2 linked regions of the Prochlorococcus marinus str. MIT 0919 genome follow. The protein of the gene in region 2 interacts with the protein of the main gene of each other region in a pairwise test. Links are inferred from orthologs where the notes say so. Each region holds a gene or a part of one and is shown on either strand. Other genes may lie near its edges.

The links.
Region 1: the proteins of O5635_RS09130 (region 2) and O5635_RS05115 interact in binary tests that used the Escherichia coli proteins (3 or more experiments, as listed by UniProt). The link is inferred for Prochlorococcus marinus str. MIT 0919 from one-to-one orthologs.

The regions. Positions count from the first base shown.
Region 1 is NZ_CP114779.1:901,943-908,441, reverse strand. The notes cover bases 2,965-5,945. They hold O5635_RS05115 (FtsW/RodA/SpoVE family cell cycle protein), read right to left. Parts: upstream 5,051-5,945; coding sequence 3,878-5,050; downstream 2,965-3,877. Other genes in these bases: O5635_RS05110 (ATP synthase subunit I), read left to right, coding at 5,497-5,945; O5635_RS05120 (cytochrome c biogenesis CcdA family protein), read right to left, coding at 3,110-3,778; O5635_RS05125 (cytochrome c biogenesis protein ResB), read right to left, coding at 2,965-3,105. In the rest of the region: O5635_RS05145 (TlyA family RNA methyltransferase), read left to right, coding at 1-682; O5635_RS05140 (P-II family nitrogen regulator), read right to left, coding at 679-1,017; O5635_RS05135 (hypothetical protein), read right to left, coding at 1,059-1,286; queF (preQ(1) synthase), read left to right, coding at 1,428-1,814; more of O5635_RS05125, read right to left, coding at 1,816-2,964; more of O5635_RS05110, read left to right, coding at 5,946-5,979; atpB (F0F1 ATP synthase subunit A), read left to right, coding at 6,066-6,499.
Region 2 is NZ_CP114779.1:1,668,324-1,679,323, reverse strand. The notes cover bases 3,855-6,758. They hold O5635_RS09130 (peptidoglycan D,D-transpeptidase FtsI family protein), read right to left. Parts: upstream 6,247-6,758; coding sequence 4,462-6,246; downstream 3,855-4,461. Other genes in these bases: O5635_RS09125 (hypothetical protein), read right to left, coding at 6,252-6,644; O5635_RS09135 (transaldolase), read right to left, coding at 3,855-4,361. In the rest of the region: cobO (cob(I)yrinic acid a,c-diamide adenosyltransferase), read left to right, coding at 1-453; O5635_RS09155 (hypothetical protein), read right to left, coding at 463-609; pyrH (UMP kinase), read left to right, coding at 755-1,468; frr (ribosome recycling factor), read left to right, coding at 1,518-2,066; O5635_RS09140 (NAD(P)/FAD-dependent oxidoreductase), read left to right, coding at 2,063-3,190; more of O5635_RS09135, read right to left, coding at 3,354-3,854; O5635_RS09120 (CPBP family intramembrane glutamic endopeptidase), read right to left, coding at 6,803-8,158; O5635_RS09115 (histidine phosphatase family protein), read left to right, coding at 8,268-9,602; O5635_RS09110 (dihydroorotase), read left to right, coding at 9,614-10,882; lepB (signal peptidase I), read right to left, coding at 10,857-11,000. UniProt on the Escherichia coli protein: Essential cell division protein that catalyzes cross-linking of the peptidoglycan cell wall at the division septum. Required for localization of FtsN.

The sequences.
Region 1 (6,499 bases), 770 kb from region 2 along the record:
TAAGCCTGGCTTTGAGGTCTCTAAAGATCTGAAATTAATAATTAAAGAGTCAAGACGATTTGTCTCTCGAGGTGGTGATAAACTTCTGGCTGCTTTAGATCGATTCCCAATAAATATTTCTGGGAGAATATGTCTTGATGGAGGTATCTCGACAGGCGGTTTTACGGATTGTTTGTTGAAGCATGGAGCTTCTTTGGTGTATGGGATAGATGTTGGATATGGTCAAACAGCCTGGAGTCTTAGGGAAGATCCAAGAGTTGTTTTAAAAGAACGAACAAATTTGCGTTATTTAAGACCCGAGGATTTATATAAAGAAAATGATGCATGGGCTAATTTTGTAGTAGCAGACTTATCCTTTATTTCTTTAAAACTTGTTCTTCCATCTATTAAAGCTTTGCTAATGCAGGAAGGAGCAGAGGCACTACTTTTGATTAAACCGCAATTTGAGGTTGGAAGAAGCAGAGTAGGGAAAGGTGGAGTTGTTAGAGATGCCAAAGCTCATTTGGATGCATTAAAAGAAGTAATTAATTTTTCATGTGAAGAAGGTTGGAAACGAAAAGGAATTTTGGCTTCTCCAATTACTGGACCTGCAGGGAACAATGAGTATTTACTTTGGTTAGGTATCGATGGAGAGGAAGAAGTTTTCGACTTAGAAGAACTTGTTAAGCAAACTCTTGCTTAAAGAGCAGAACTATCTTTCTCGCCTGTTCTAATTCTTACTACAGATTCCACAGGGGAAATAAAAATTTTCCCATCTCCAATCTCCCCAGTTTTAGCTGCCTCAGAAATAGCTTTTAAAACTGTTTCTACGCTTTCATCGGAAACAACTATTTCAATTTTTAGTTTTTGTAAAAATTCGACTGTAAATTCGGATCCCCTATATCTTTCAACTTGCCCTTTTTGCCTGCCAAAACCCCTTACTTCACTTACTGTCATTCCTACTATTCCAGAATTGACTAAAGCGACTTTGACATCTTCCAGCTTGAATGGTCGAATAATAGCTTCTATTTTTTTCATGAGATCGCTTAAGTTGCTTTTTAGATAATACTTATTTTTTGTTAGAAGTTCTTGGAAACTAAGATTGATGGAATGAAATTAATTGAAAGGCCTGCATCTGATGCATCATTTGCTAGCAATTCCGCCTGTTCTTGAGGTATTTGAACAAGGTCTGATGCAAGTGCTTCCCAGTGCGAATTTTCAAAATGAGTTTGTAGCCAAAGCATCCCATGAATGGTAGTTGGTCGAATATGAGTTAATTCTTGTGTGCGTGAAAGGCAGATGTCCATGCAGAAAAAAATTTATATCTCTATTAGGGGGGCTAATAGGATTTGTTTTTGTTATTGATGTTACCGATTTCTTTTTTAATATGAATCTATATTTGATTTATTAGCTTGACCAAACGAAAATTGCCCAATCAACAATCAGATATAGACAACCTTTTTTACGGTGAAAGGGCAATCAATAATGCAAATCTAATAACTTTTCCGAACCCTAGGAAAGGACGAACTTACAATATCTCCATTGAATTACCCGAATTCACCTGCAAATGTCCTTTCTCTGGCTACCCAGACTTTGCAATTTTAAGACTTGACTATCAACCAGATAGCAAGGTTATAGAACTTAAATCAATTAAACTCTATATTAATAGCTATCGTGACAAGAAAATCTCTCATGAAGAAGTTGCTAATAAAATTTTGGATGATTTAGTCTCTTCATGTGAGCCAACTTGGATGCATTTAGAAGCAGATTTCAGCCCTAGGGGTAACGTTCATACAACTATTAGAATTGGTCATGGTGTGAAGCAAGGGCAATAATTTATTGCCTTTGTATTGCTTCTATAAGTGTAATAAATTCATTTTCTAATCCAGAAATATTACGGTTACTGAGACCTCCAATATATAAATACCTATTACTTTCCTCAACTATTATCCAAAGTAATTTTGTTGATATTATGCTCATTATTGAGCCAATCATTGTTATTGCAAAACCTAAATATACCAATGGTATTCCAGGATCATATTTTATAAGTAACCCACTAGTTGGCAAAATATCTATTATATTTATATCTAGCCCATTAACCATTTCAGGCTTGCCACCTGGCGTCATTTGCTTTATAAGATTTCCCTCTTGGTCAAAAAAGCTTACGGGCCCTTTTTCATTTGAAACTGTCAGAAGTATTTGCTTGTTTGCATTGTCATTATCTGGCAAAGATAAACCCCATACTTGCTCTCCAATTTCTGGAATTGATTGTAAGGGAAGTTGTATCTTGGGGCTATTCCCAAATTGTGTATATACAGCTGCTAGCGACCAATCAGCTTGATATATTGTCAAACCTTTGTATCTCAAGGGATGATTAACACTTATTTGCTTGCTAAGAACATTATTTTCAAATTTATCATTTAACTCAAGCGAAGATAGAAATTGCTCTGGTTGCCCATTTGGTGATCTTTCAATTTCAAACTTCTTTAATTGAATCTTTAATTTGCTTTCTCCATCAGGGCTTATCAAATCTATTGATCTCCCAGGTATTACAAAGTTTTCTATGCGTTTACCTTGAATGGCTCCATAACTAGCTCCAATCATTAGAAATATTAATCCTAAATGAACTAAAGGAGGGCCAAACCTTCCTAAAACTCCTTTTCTAGCAGCAATTCTATTATTGTTGTCTTGAATATTCCACCCTTGACTAGTTAAATACTCTTTTAGATTTTTAAGTGAAGAAGAATTCTGATTAAGAGTTATTTTTCTTGAGATTGCTAATCTTTCTATTTGGTTAGGCTTTTTGTAGTCAACCCAATTCAAGGCTGCCTTGAGTGCTGGTAATTGTCTTCTTAAGCTGCATATGATTAAAGCAATTCCAAGCCAAGCAAGTAATACTAAGAACCAATAGCTTGAGTAGACATGATTTAATTGAAGTGATAGTAAAAGCTCCCCTTTGATCAATCCTAGCCAGGGAGTTTTATTATAATTTTCTATATAGCTTTGTGTTGACTCCCCTTGAGGGATTGCCGTTCCAATAGTGCTTGTTAATGCAATTGCAAATAAAAGTAAAATGGCAACTTTGAGGCTCGATAACCAATTAAGAGTTCTTATTAGTCCTTTCATCTATTTAGATCAACCTACTTGCCAGAGTCAAACACCCAGTAGTTAGAAAAATCACTCCACTGATTGCAGGGATCCATTGGCTTATAGGACGTAGTGCTAATAATTTTGGAATACTCCCAGCAACAGTACCTGCCAAAAGAAGTGGCATCACTTGGCCTGAACCAAAACATGCAAGGAAAATAATTCCTTTTAGAGGTGTTCCATTTTGAGCTATCCAAGTTAATAAAACAGCTAATACTGGAGTAGTGCATGGCGAGGCAGCTAATCCAAAGGCAATACCAGCAGCCATGGGAGCAAGAGGTGGAGGTATATGCTTCGCCCATTTATCTGGATTTGGCCCATTTGGAAGTCTTAATTTGACAACTCCTAGAAGATTTAAGCCCATAAAAATTGCCACTAGAGCAACTAAAACATTGAACCCCTCAGGTAGTTGCCCGTAAATTTTCCCAAAAAGACCACTAAGACTTCCAAGGATTACTAAAGAGAAAACAATTCCGCTAGAAAAAATTAAACTTCGTTGATATGGTTTTTGCTTACCTTTAAAACCAGCTAAATATGCAACTGTTATTGGTAATAGCGATAACGAGCAAGGCCCTAAGCTAGTTAAAAGACCACTGAAAAATATTATTACTAAAATTAGAGGTGTTGACTCATTTAAGCCATTTCGAATGATTAGCTCACTGTTCTGAGCAAGGTCAGAGATGGCAAGGTTTAGGAAATTAATAATTCTTTTTTGAGGTTTTTTTTTACATTAATAGATTTTGAATGCCCATTAGCTAAGTTTCTTCTTGATTTCCAACCCACCTATGAGCCCTGTGGATTCTAGGGCGCATCTAATTAATAAGCTGCTAATTAATAGACTTGAAATTAACGAATTGCCACCATAGCTAATCAGTGGGAGAGGAAGACCAGTTGTAGGCATGGAACCAGAAGCTACTGCTAAATGCATAATTGCTTGACCTATAAGCAGTGTGCTGCATCCACTTGCAATCAGCTTTGAATAATTGTTTCGGCAACGGAGCGATATTCGTAACCCTATAAATGCAATTAATAAGAAGAACAAAATCATCATCACTGAGCCAATAAAACCAAACTCTTCAGCAAAAACTGCAAAGATGAAATCTGTACTTAGGAATGGAAGATAAAGAAGCTTTTGTGTTGACAGTCCATACCCTTCTCCAAAGAATCCACCTGAGCCAATTGCTAAAAGACTTTGTATGAGTTGATATCCATTCCCCTCAGCGTCTTGCCATGGATTTAAGAAGGAAATGACTCTTAGTTTTTGATATTCATTTATAAAAATACTTAATGAACCCATTGCCCCACCTAGTAAGGCTGTTGTAAATAAGGACCTGAATTTTACCCCTGCTGAAAGAGCCATGAGCCAAATCAAAATTCCTATAAGTGCCGCTGTACTGAGATTTGGCTGTTTAAGTATTAATAAAATCAATCCTCCAAATATTCCAAAACTGAAGATTTTTTGATCTGTGTGAATTCTTTTCCATTGCGCAAAAATATTTGCAGCCTGAAGGATTACAAAAGGTTTAACTAATTCAGACGGTTGTAATCGGATTGGTCCAAGTATTAGCCACCTAGAGGAACCATTTACCGTACTTCCAAAGAAAAGTGTTGCAACTACTAAAAACAAGCAAATTAACAAACAGGTTCTTGAAAGTTTGAGCCATCTCCTTAGATTTATTGAAATTGCTACCCAAGCAATACCCCAACTTGTAAAGAGCCATATAATTTGGCGTTTTACAAAATAAGTTCCATCTCCCATTTCTTTATTTGCTACCCACCAACTTGCTGAACCAAGAATTAAAAGACCTGCAACACTCCAAAACCCAACTAATGCTAATAATAATCTTGCTTCAGCTGGCCAAATATCCCAAGGGATAGGTAGCAGTCTTTGCAATAGGGAAACTTTATTTCTTTTTGGCAATATTGCTCCATTTGAAGTCCTATATACGACTTGTTTAGGATTGACAGTTTTTATAGACTGACTTCTCAAAGGTTGAGAAAAATAGTTTTACCTATTGAGCCGTTTAATAGCCAATCTGCCAAGTCTTTTTATAAGGAAATGTGGCTTTACTCTGGATTCAAAAAATGTAAAAACTAATTTTGGGAAATTATTTTCGTTAACTTTTAGCTTGGAATGCCTAGCTTTCAATTGTAACGGTCAAGTTTATATTTTGCTTATAGGAATTTTTTCAGGGATTGAATTTTAGCAATTTATCCACTATCTAAATGCTCTTTGCAACTGGTTAAAAGCCTCCCATTCGGTAAAAACCATCTCATTGAAATAAAATTTTTGGATGATCTGGTACCTCAAAAGGCGTATTTATACCTGCTGCATGGTAGATTCCGCGGGCCTTTGAAGCATAAGAACCTTTGCTGGTATCTCCACTGCTTAAGACTTTAAATAAACCTCCATCAGGAGGGGCATCTGAAGTGCAAAAGCATATGGAAGTCAGCGAAACAAATGAGACAGTAACTAGTTCTGCACCTTCGAAGAACTCTTTAAAAGGTGCAACTAATGAGTATGTTCAGCTTCAACGCCGCGTATTCAAGTTAACTCTTGTCGCCACAGCCATTTCGGTTTGCTTGACGACCATTTTTGTTGGATTTCATAGCTCTATCAGCCTTTTGATAGGTGCATTGTCTGGATTGCTTTACTTGCGATTGCTTGCTCGCAGTATTGGCCGTCTCGGTGTGGGTTCAACTTCAGTTAGCAACTTTCAGTTACTTGTCCCAGTAATACTTTTCTTGGCAGTCACCAGATTGCCTCAGCTAGAGTTATTACCATCCTTGTTAGGTTTTTTGCTTTATAAGCCGTCTTTAATAATTCAATTTCTTCTCGAGCCTAGAGCTTGAGAGGTTTCTGATTCTTTATTTTTGTTGGCTTGAAGGCTTGATCAAGAGCACAAATTCCGCTGTAGCGGCTTTTAATTCCAATCGCAATGGGTTCCTCGATATTCTTTCTACCTTTTGCTGAATTAGAGGTGGGTCAACACCTCTATTGGCAACTGGGAAATCTCAGAATTCACGGCCAAGTTTTCATGACTTCTTGGCTCCTTATTGGTGCATTACTTACTCTTGTAGTTATTGGCACCAAGAAAATGGAACGTGATCCTAAAGGTGTTCAGAATCTTCTTGAGTTTCTATGGGATTACATACGTGATTTAGCAAGAACTCAGATAGGAGAAAAAGTTTATCGAGACTGGATGCCTTTTATTGGCACCCTATTTTTGTTCATTTTTGTGAGCAATTGGGGAGGAGCTTTAGTCCCTTGGAGACTTATTCGTCTTCCAAGCGGAGAACTAGGAGCCCCAACTGCTGATATAAATACCACTGTTGCATTGGCTCTTTTAGTTTCTCTTTCCTATTTCTATGC
Region 2 (11,000 bases):
ATAAGGACTCTAGGCCATAATAAGAAAGTTGCAATTATTCAATTTATTAAAGGGGGGTGGGAGCCTGGCGAAGCTAGCGCATTAAAATTATTCGGTCCTTTACTAAGCTGGGATGCCCTTGGAGAAGGGTTTACTTGGGAGACCCAAGATAGGAATAAAGATAAGGATCTTGTAAGGAAAGCTTGGGAGAAATCAATATCTTACTTGATAAATAGTGAATACAAATTAGTGATACTTGATGAAATCAATATTGCAATTAAGCTTGGATATATTTCTGTAGAGGAAGTAATACAAGGAATCGAAAAAAGGCCTCCTCTAACGCATGTTGTTTTGACTGGTCGAGGTGCACATAAAGACCTTATAAGCAAAGCAGATTTAGTAACTGAAATGAAATTATTGCATCATCCTTTTAGAGAGCAAGGTGTTAAAGCACAAGAAGGTGTTGAATTTTAAAATATTAACTTAGCCTAGATCTTCTTCAATAAGTTTAGAAGAAGCAACCAAAACTGATAATCCACTCACTAATATTGCTCTATGAACAGATGGATCTTTCCAGGAATCCTCTTCTTTGCAACTTCTCAAAATTGCAGAAATAGTTAGTTTTGCCATTATTAAACTGTCGGATGAAGAAGCTTCCACAAGAAAATTACCTTTAATTAATTAAAACGTACGATTAAACCACAGACCAGCAAACCCATACAGATACGAAGATCTTTTAAGAACCTTGCTACTGTCTTATAGATATCGACCAAGAATGGCTTACTCACGCGCTCTTATAAAACTCAGTGGTGAGGCTCTAATGGGAGATAAACCATATGGAATAGATCCCGAGATAGTTTCTTCAATTGCCAAAGATGTTTCAAAAGTTGTCTCTAGAGGGACCCAATTAGCAATTGTCGTAGGTGGGGGAAATATTTTTAGAGGCCTCAAAGGATCCGCTGCTGGCATGGATAGAGCAACTGCAGACTATGTAGGAATGCTTGCGACAGTAATGAATGCCATCACACTTCAGGACGGTTTAGAAAGAGCTGGTGTTCCCACAAGAGTCCAAAGTGCTATCGAGATGCAGCAAATAGCAGAGCCATATATAAGAAGACGTGCGATTCGACATCTTGAGAAAGGGAGAGTAGTGGTATTTGGAGGCGGATGTGGGAATCCTTTCTTCACAACTGATACAACTGCCGCATTAAGAGCAGCCGAAATAAATGCCGAAGTAATTTTTAAAGCTACGAAAGTTGATGGTGTATATGATCGGGATCCTAAAAAATTCCCAAATGCAACAAAATTCAAAAAATTATCGTTTCAAGAAGTCTTAACCAGAGAGATAGCTGTAATGGATAGTACAGCTATAGCGCTTTGCAAAGATAACAATATCCCGATAGTTGTCTTTAACATTTTCGAATCTGAGAATATAAGCAAAGCAGTAGCTGGAGAGGCAATTGGTTCTTTAATTAAAAATGCCAATTAATTTCATTACCTTTTCAACTCTTTTTTCTTAGTTTTAAGTTTTCAAATCAATGCTTCTTCAAGACCTCGAATCAAACATGCGTAAATCGGTAGAAGCTGCTCAACGCAACTTCAACACGATTAGAACTGGTAGAGCGAGTACATCTCTTTTAGATCGATTAACTGTGGAATATTATGGTTCAGAAACTCCTTTGAAATCACTTGCGACAATCTCTACACCTGATTCTCAGACAATTGCAATTCAACCATTTGATTTAAGCTCTTTAGCACTGATAGAAAAGGCTATTGCCATTAGTGACCTTGGCTTTACTCCAAATAACGACGGTAAAATAATTCGCATAAATGTTCCACCTCTTACAGAAGAAAGGAGGAAAGAGTTCTGCAAATTAGCTTCTAAATACGCGGAAGAAGGTAAGGTTGCACTTCGGAATATTAGAAGAGATGCAATCGAAAGAATTAAAAAATCAGAGAAAGCAGGTGATGCTTCAGAAGATCAAAGTAGAGATGAGCAAGAAAATGTACAAAAGCTTACTAATAAATTTATAGGTGAGATTGAACAAAACCTCTCTAAAAAAGAATCAGAAATTTTAAAAGTTTGACTCTTACAGATGTAGTAGTTGTGGGTGCTGGTGCAGCAGGGGGTGCTGCAGCATTTCACCTGGCAAATGCGAACAAAGAAGTAGTCATACTTGAAAAAGATGACTTCCCTAGGAGAAAGCCTTGTGGAGGAGGGATGGCTGCTTCAGTTCAAGAATACTTTCCCTTTAGCCTTCAACCAGTTATAGAAGAAATTATCAGCAGTGTTGAGTTTAGCTGGTTCTTATCTGATGAAGTTATTGCTGAGCTCCCAGGCTCCTCGCCTTTTTGGATTGTAAGAAGAGAAAATCTAGATAATTTTTTGATTGAAAAGGCAATCTCTAAAGGAGCAAAACTTTTAAAACCTTTTAACGCTTGCAAAATTGCGCAAGAAAAAAACCATTGGATTATCAACTCTGAAAACAATCAAACGATTAAAACTAGATCAATAGTTATTGCTGATGGCTCAAATTCACAATGGTCAAAAGTCTTTAATTTAGGACCAAAAAATCTTCATTTTGCTTCAACAACTTCAGTAAGATTAAATGGTAGAGGTAGCTTAAAAGAAGGTACTGCCAGGTTTGAATTCGGATTAGTTAAACATGGTTTTGCTTGGGCATTCCCACTAAGAGGAAATGTAAATATTGGAGTTGGAACTTTTATTGGCAAAAACTCTAGCAATAGCGATGCAATTCTTGAACAACTTCTACCTAACCTTGGATTTGCGCCCGGAGAAGGTGAACGAACAAGCTCATCTCTAAGAGTATGGAATGGCCATAATGACCTTCACTCAAATGGAATAGTCGCAGTAGGTGACGCAGCTTCACTATGTGACCCTTTTTTAGCTGAAGGACTGCGCCCTGCACTTATGAGTGGTTGTCAAGCAGCAAAACATCTCAATCTATGGCTTGAAGGCAGAACTCAAGATTTAAGTGGCTATACGAAAGCAATTAAGTTGGAGTGGGGGGATTCAATGGCATGGGGAAGGCGTATTTCTCAAGTTTTTTATAGGTTCCCAAAAGTTGGTTATCAGTTAGGAATAAAAAGACCTACTGCGCCAGAAAGAATTGCTCAGATTTTGTCTGGGAAAATGAGTTATGAGGATATAGCTCAGCGAGTCATTAAAAGATTGATTTTCCAAAGATAGTATCATCGGACTAATTTGTTATCGTTATAACTTCATTGACAAAATGAAGCTGATAACTATAAAATCAAGATACGTGTTTTGAACCGTAAAATATCTTTAAATTACTATAAAGAGAGAAAAATATTTTTATATTCACCATACAAAAATCAACAGCCTTTATTAATCAAGATGCTTTTAATGCACATGCCTTATTATCTTCAAGTATAAATAATCTGTCTCCCAATTTAACCTCTAATGCTTCAATTGCCTTGCTAAACTTTTCAATTCCCTCTTTTAACTTCTCATCTGCCATCAAATCAGCCTCCATCATTACTTTAAAATTATCACGATTAACACTAATTTTCTCTTCAGAACTAGTAGGGGCCAAATAGTTTAACTTTTTAAGAAGAGGAGCATGTGTATTCCTTAATTGATCCAACAACGCCGGGGAGATTGTTAACAAATCACAGCCAGCTAATTCAATAATTTCATCAATATTTCTGAAACTAGCTCCCATAACCTCTGTTTGATAATTATTAACTTTAAAATAGTTAAAAATCTGAGTGACAGAAATAACTCCAGGGTCTTCAGCTCCTAAATATGAATCTTTGCCTGTTTTTGCTTTATACCAATCAAGTATGCGGCCTACGAATGGAGAAATAAGGGTTACACCTGCCTCTGCACAAGCAACAGCCTGGCAAAAGTTAAATAATAAAGTCAAATTACAATGAATGCCTTCTTCTTCTAAAACTTCAGCAGCCTTAATTCCTTCCCAAGTAGATGCAATTTTTATAAGCACACGATCTTTTGTTATACCAGCTTTTTCATAGAGACTGATCAGCTTCCTTGCTTTCTCAATTGTCGCTTCTGTATCATAACTAAGACGAGCATCTACTTCCGTCGAAACTCTTCCAGGAATAATTTTTAAAATCTCTTTACCAAAAACTACACAAACTTGATCTAAAGCATCTTCAATTATTTTTTTAGGAGTGCTTCCATCTCCCAATTTATCTCTAGAAGCTTGCAAAGACTCATCAATTAAACCTTGATAATCTGGCATCTGAGCTGCAGCAAGAATTAACGAAGGGTTGGTTGTAGCATCTCTAGGCTTGAAAGTCCTAATAGCCTCTAGATCACCTGTATCAGCAACGACAACTGTCATGGCTGTAAGTTGTTCCAATAAGTTCTTCATAAGGGTTTCTTGTTCTATGTATTCTTTTACTTTCAAGGTAGCTATTTCCCCATTAATTTCACCCTTATATTTATGAGATCAAACTAATCTCTAGTAAATACTAATTTTTCAAAGAATCCACAACCTTCAAACCAGTTGTAGGAGGAATCTTTTCTATCACAATTAAACTTTCAACAATCTTCTTTGCGACAGGCATGGCAACAGTCCCTCCATATGCATAAGGCTTTTTGGGCCCATCTACAGCAACGAGAACTACAAAACGCGGTGATTGGATTGGTAAAATCGCTACAAAACTGCAAATTTTAGAACTATAAACTCCATTTCTAATTTGATCAGCAGTTCCTGTTTTGCCCCCTATTCGATAATTCTGCGTTTTTACACTATTTTCTCCATAATTATCGACGACAGATTCCATCCACCGAAGTACTGTATTGGTAACTTCTGGCCTAAAGATAGGTTCAGAGTCTTCAAAATTGTTAGATAATTTTTCTGGATATCCTCTTGTAATATGTGGCCTTACAAATTTTCCTCCATTCGCAAGTAGAGCATGTAGCTGCGCTAATTTTAAAGGGGTTATAGAGAACCCCTGCCCATAAGAAGCAACTGCCTGCTCAACAGGTTGACTTATAAATACTTCCTTACTTTTCAATTGGCCCCCTACAGCTCCAAGTAAGTCAGTGTCCGGCTTTTTGTCTATGCCTAATTTCTTAAGCCATTCCCAATATTTTGAAGAGTTTAGTTTTTGCATTGTCTTTACCATGCCAACATTACTTGAGACCTGAAGAACTTTGGCATAATTAATAACTCCATTAGGTTTTTTATTCCAATTACCTAGTCGCCATCCTCCGACACTTATACTTCCAGAATCATAAACAGTTCCTCCTGAATCAATCGCACCCTCTTCAAGTGCTAATGCTAAGTTAATAGGCTTGAATGTCGATCCAGGTTCAAATAATTCTTGAACAGACCACTCTTTATATAAAGTTTGAGAATAATCCCAATACTTATTAGGATTATATGTAGGAGTGGATGCCAAAGCTAATATCTCACCATTCTCGACATTCATGACAATGGCGACTGCCTTCTTTGCATCCCACTCAATTACTTGTTTCTGAATGGCATTAACGGCCACTTCCTGAAGGCGTGCGTCCAATGTCAAATTCACACGCAAATCATCCTGAAACAATACACCTGGCTCTATATCAGTAGGTAAAGGGGTCCCATCTCTTCCATACCTAAGCTTACGGACTCTCTCTTGACGCAAAAGTTCTTTGCTTTGACTTAACTCCAATCCTGCCTGAGGATTACGATCATAGTCCAAAAACCCAACGACATTTGCAAATAAATCACCTTGTGGATAAACACGTTGCAAATAAGGTTCTAAATCTAATCCGCTAATACGTAGTCTTCGTATGTCAGCCGCAATATCACTAGATAAATTCTCAATAAGTTTCACTCCTGAATCTTTTCTGCCCATAACTTCTACTAATTTATTAGTCGAAAGAGGCAAGAGTTTAGAGAGTTTCCTTGCAACTTCTGTAGGCGTACGAATAATTCCTGCTTTATCTCCTGGAAATTTAAATTGACTAGGGTGAACGTAGAGCCTAAACCTCTTTTCATCTAGTGCCACCAATCTTCCTTTGCGATCAACAATTGGACGTCTACTTCCTAAAGGCTTAATTTCCCTAGTCTGGAAGTTACGTGCACGAGATTCTAAGTAAGATCCCTCAAGCAATTGCAACCAAGCCATTCTTCCTGTCAAGCCCAAAAGAGCAATGCAAAGGATACTAAAGGTTAGCTTTAACCTGTAAGAAGGTATCGGTACTAAAGGTGGGGCGCCTAAAGTTTTGGATCTAGGTCGTCGGGTCCCTTGCTTCCTATTCACTCGCCTTAATAGCCATGAATGATTGGCGAGCTAGATAATCTATTTATATAATCTACGGCAACAGAACTAGTTGATAATGTACGCCTATTTACAGGAGGAGATGGGATATAAAGAAGGTCTGACGACTTTGTCTCTACCATAGTATTTGGCAATGTAACACTGTTCAAAAGATAACGTTCTAAATTAGCTATCGACTCTTCGAGCCTATGAGTCAAATCACGAGTAATTTCCAACTTGGAAAACGAACGAGTCCAAAGATACTGTGAATGCAATGTCACGGCAGACATTAAGGCTGCACAAAAAAGGACTCCTATTAACCCCCCATCTATACCTCTATGAAAACCAGCCAGCACTGGATATTTTCTTGAGATTTTCCTTGCCGAAAATGATCCTCTCATTAAAGAAAGAGTTCTTAACGGCAACTCAATGTCCTTATTATGCTCAAAAGAGCTAGCTCTTTTAACATGAACAACCACTTAATATCCACAATTAATCAAGTCAAACATCCTCTAAGGAGCCTTGCAAGAGTATAGAGAACCATATTCACAACAACTTTTCAAGCCAATAACAATAAATTCACAAATGTAATTCCATTCCAAAGTGAATGCATGACTACACATGGGAACAGACGCCCGGAGCTTAGCCTTAAAAGAGCAAGTCCAACCCCGAGAACGATTAGAGGAGGTAATTCACCAATACTTAAATGCGCAAGTGCAAAAACAAGTGCACTTATTAATACTCCTAATACTCGTCCTTGCTTTTGAACCAAAACAGGTAACAGTGCTCCTCGAAAAATAAATTCTTCAAACAAGGGGGCTAATACTACTGTTGTCAGAAATAAGATCCCTAAGGCAAAAAAATTGTTGCTGCCCAAAACCAACTCCAACAAAGGGTTACTTCCACCTGGATCACCAATCAAAGAAGTCATCAACCAACTTATAAGTAGAACGAATGGCAAAACCAGCAACCAACCATGAAGGGCTTGCAAAAAAGACTCGTTAAGAGGTTTCAAACCCCATTGAATCCATCCTCCCAAAGGCATTTGTAAGCTGCTAACTACTTTTAACTGTTGGCGAAAAATTATCAAAGGTGGCACAGTCATGGAACTATAACCAATTAATACATTTACAGATTCCTTAATAGGACTAGCGATCCCATTAGTAAGCACTTGGCTGATTGGAATAGCAACTAATGGTGTTATAACTTCTCCAAGAACAACAAAGCCTCCTGCAACAAGCAGGACCATATCTATTATTGATAGGGGCAAAGGCGTAATAGTGGGCCATATTCTATTCCTTTTACGAACAAGCAACCATCCTTGACGCAAACACAAGCTAATTCCAAGGAAAGTTGCAAAAATTGGGATCAGTTGACTAGCAACTAATCTCAAAGCCATGCTTTGAGAAACTCTATTATCAACACAATCTCCCGACCGTCCTCCAACAGCACCACATGAAAGCGCATAGATCAAAGGGTCTCGCTTCAAGCTTGCAAGAGAAGATAAACTTGAAGCAACACCATTCTCATCTAAACTCTCTAATATTTGTTCTCTAATTAATTGAAACTCATTGTCTTTGATAGAAGCTGCCACAAGAGAAGGCCGTATATCTTTTGAATCATCCAACAACGCAAGCAAAAGTTTTTCTCTGTCGCTAATGTTGTTTATTGGGATTTCCATAAGAAGTTCTTTAAGAGTATTCTTAGGACTGGTCCCTACAAAAACCGTCTCAACGTTCACAGGAAGAGCAGGCTGGGCCAATAAAGCTATCTCATGTTGATTCAGAGAAATCCTAGGACTTACAGAAGGTCTATCAAAACTTTCCTGAAGACCTTTTTGCCAAATTAGAACTGTTAGGAACAGCGACAAAACTGCTACTAATACTTTCCATTGAGAGATAGCTTGTTTTCGCATATTGAACTGACTCAATAAATAAAAAATGAGGAAAGAACAATTCTCATGCCCTAATTAACATTAGGTTGACAGACTATTCATAAGATGAGTTCGTAAAGAACTTCTGCCAATGACTCTGCGACTGCTGCTAGTTCGACATGGATTAAGTAGTTTCAACTTACAAAATCGAATACAAGGTCGCAATGACCTTTCAACTCTTACTGAAGAAGGAACTCTCCAAGCAAAGAAAGCAAGACTAAAGCTTGCAGATCTATCAATTGATAGTGTTTATAGCTCTCCTCTTCAAAGAGCTGCAGATACAACTAAAGAATTGCTCAAAGATAGGAATAGCGAACTCAAAATAATCTACGACAAAAATCTTTTAGAAGTTGATTTAGGTCAATGGAGTGGACTGACAAGTGAGGAAGTTCAGTCAAATTACCCAGAACAGTTTGGCATTTGGAAAAAGAATCCCAACGCACTTGTTTTAACAAAAGAAGACGGAAGTCAATACAAACCAATCAAAGACTTAATGGATCAAGCTGAAGAGTTTATAGCAAACTTATTAAATAGGCATGATCCAATAAAAGAAGAAAATGTCCTAATAGTTGGTCACAACGCAATTCTCCGTTGCATAATATTACAATTAATAGGGAAACCAGAAAATGGCTTTAGAAGGATTCGGTTAGACAATGCTTCAATATCTGTTATAAAAATCAACTCTGGTCTTAAGAAAGGCTCTAACAATACACAAATAGAAAGTCTTAACATTACATCTCATTTGGGTTCTCCATTCCCAAAACAAAAGAGCAATGCTCGCATCATTCTTGTAAGACATGGTGAAACAAATTGGAATAAGGAAGGGCGATTCCAAGGTCAAATAGATATTCCACTAAATGACAATGGTAAAAAGCAAGCAAATGCCGCAAACAAATTCTTACGCAATACAGAATTCAGCAAGGTCTTTAGCAGCTCTATGTCAAGACCTTTGGAAACAGCAAAAATAATACTTAAAAACAATTCAAATATAAAAATCAAATGCATTGAAGAGCTGATAGAAATAGGGCATGGCCAATGGGAAGGAAAGCTTGAGTCAGAAATAAAAAATTCGTGGGGGGGGTTATTAAAAGAATGGCAAGTTTCGCCAGAAAAAGTTCAAATGCCTGATGGTGAAACCATACAGGATGTCTGGGATCGTGCTGTTGGTTGCTGGATGCAAATTTGCGATAGTCTTTCGAGCACTGACACTGCATTAGTAGTAGCTCACGATGCAGTAAATAAAACCATAATCTGCAACTTACTAGGACTTAGTCCATCAGACATTTGGATGATCAAGCAAGGTAATGGCGGCATTACAGTAATAGACATCCCAGATGACGAAGAAGGTTTAGCAATTATTACAAGCCTAAATATCACCTCACATCTAGGAGGCCTGATAGATTGTACAGCTCAAGGAGCTCTTTAATGCATATGAATATGTCGATTTTATTAAGCCCAGTTAAGATTCTTTTAGGCGCAAAGGAATCTTTATTTGAAGGGACTGTTCTCATATGTGATAACGAAATACGAGCTTTTGGAGATGAGGCTCATGACATGGCTAAAAAGCTTAGATTAAAAAAGACTCCAGCCAAAAACAAAATTCTTGCTCCATGCTTAGTCGACCCACACTCCACTCTTGAAGATCCATTAAATGGCTTAAGTGAAACACTAACGAGTCTGAAAAGCAAAGCTGCAATCGGAGGGTATGGTCAAATTGGACTTCTCCCTAAAGGCAATACTTGGAGAGACAAGCCTGAACATTTATCACTCGGACTCACACCAAACAGCACAGATGTATTATTTCATCTCTGGGGAAGCCTCAGCTTAAATGGAAAAGGTCAAGAATTATCACCTCACAGAGATCTCCTAAAATTTGGTGCAAAAGGCTTTTCTTGCGATGATTACATACCGCCAATTGAATTTATTAAAAAGGTATTCTTACTTGGCGAGATAGGGAAAGCTCCTGTCCTTATTGCCCCAAGAGATAAAGCCATTCAAGGAAATGGAATTTTAAGAGAAAGTGTAGAAACTCTGCGGCTGGGATTCCATTTAGACCCTGTTGCTAGCGAAACAATTCCTTTAGGCGTACTTCTTGATCTCCAAAGGCAACACCCTGAGATTAATTTAAGATTAATGAATCTATCTACGGCTGAAGGCGTTGCAATGCTTGCGAGAAGCTTGCCAAAACCCATGGCAAGTGTTTCCTGGTGGCACCTTTTATCAGACAGCTCAAAGCTTGGGTTTACATCTACTGGATTAAGAGTATGTCCATCCCTAGGCGACTCAGAAGACCGGAATAGTTTAATAAGGGCTTTAAAAGAAAATACGCTTACGGGGGTCGCCGTTCATGCCATCCCTTTGATGAAAGCTGAAAGCAAAAAACCAGCAGATCAAAGACTGCCAGGCGTTACTGGACATCACTTAGTACTTCCTTCTCTGTGGGAAGAACTAATCCAAAACAATGGATGGTCTGTAGAGGAATTATGGCAAGTTCTAAGTTTTGGTCCTTCAGAGATATTAGCTTTACCAACAGAGAGATTAAAGATTGGTAGTAACCGATGGTTACTATTTGACCCTGCTAAAAACCTAAATAAGATTTCTCATCAAAATCCTATTGGTTTAAACTCTAATGAGCCCCTGAGAGTTGACAATTTCATAGGAGGAGTTGAAGCTTGTGGACTTATTCATGAACAGGCCCCATTCTAGTAAGCGGCCAAAACCTCCAAGAGGCTTTACCTATAATTTCTTTTGTCGGCAAGAATGGACTAGCCGGCCAATACCTTCCATCCCAGCTATTACTACGATTATCACCCAGAACAAAAAC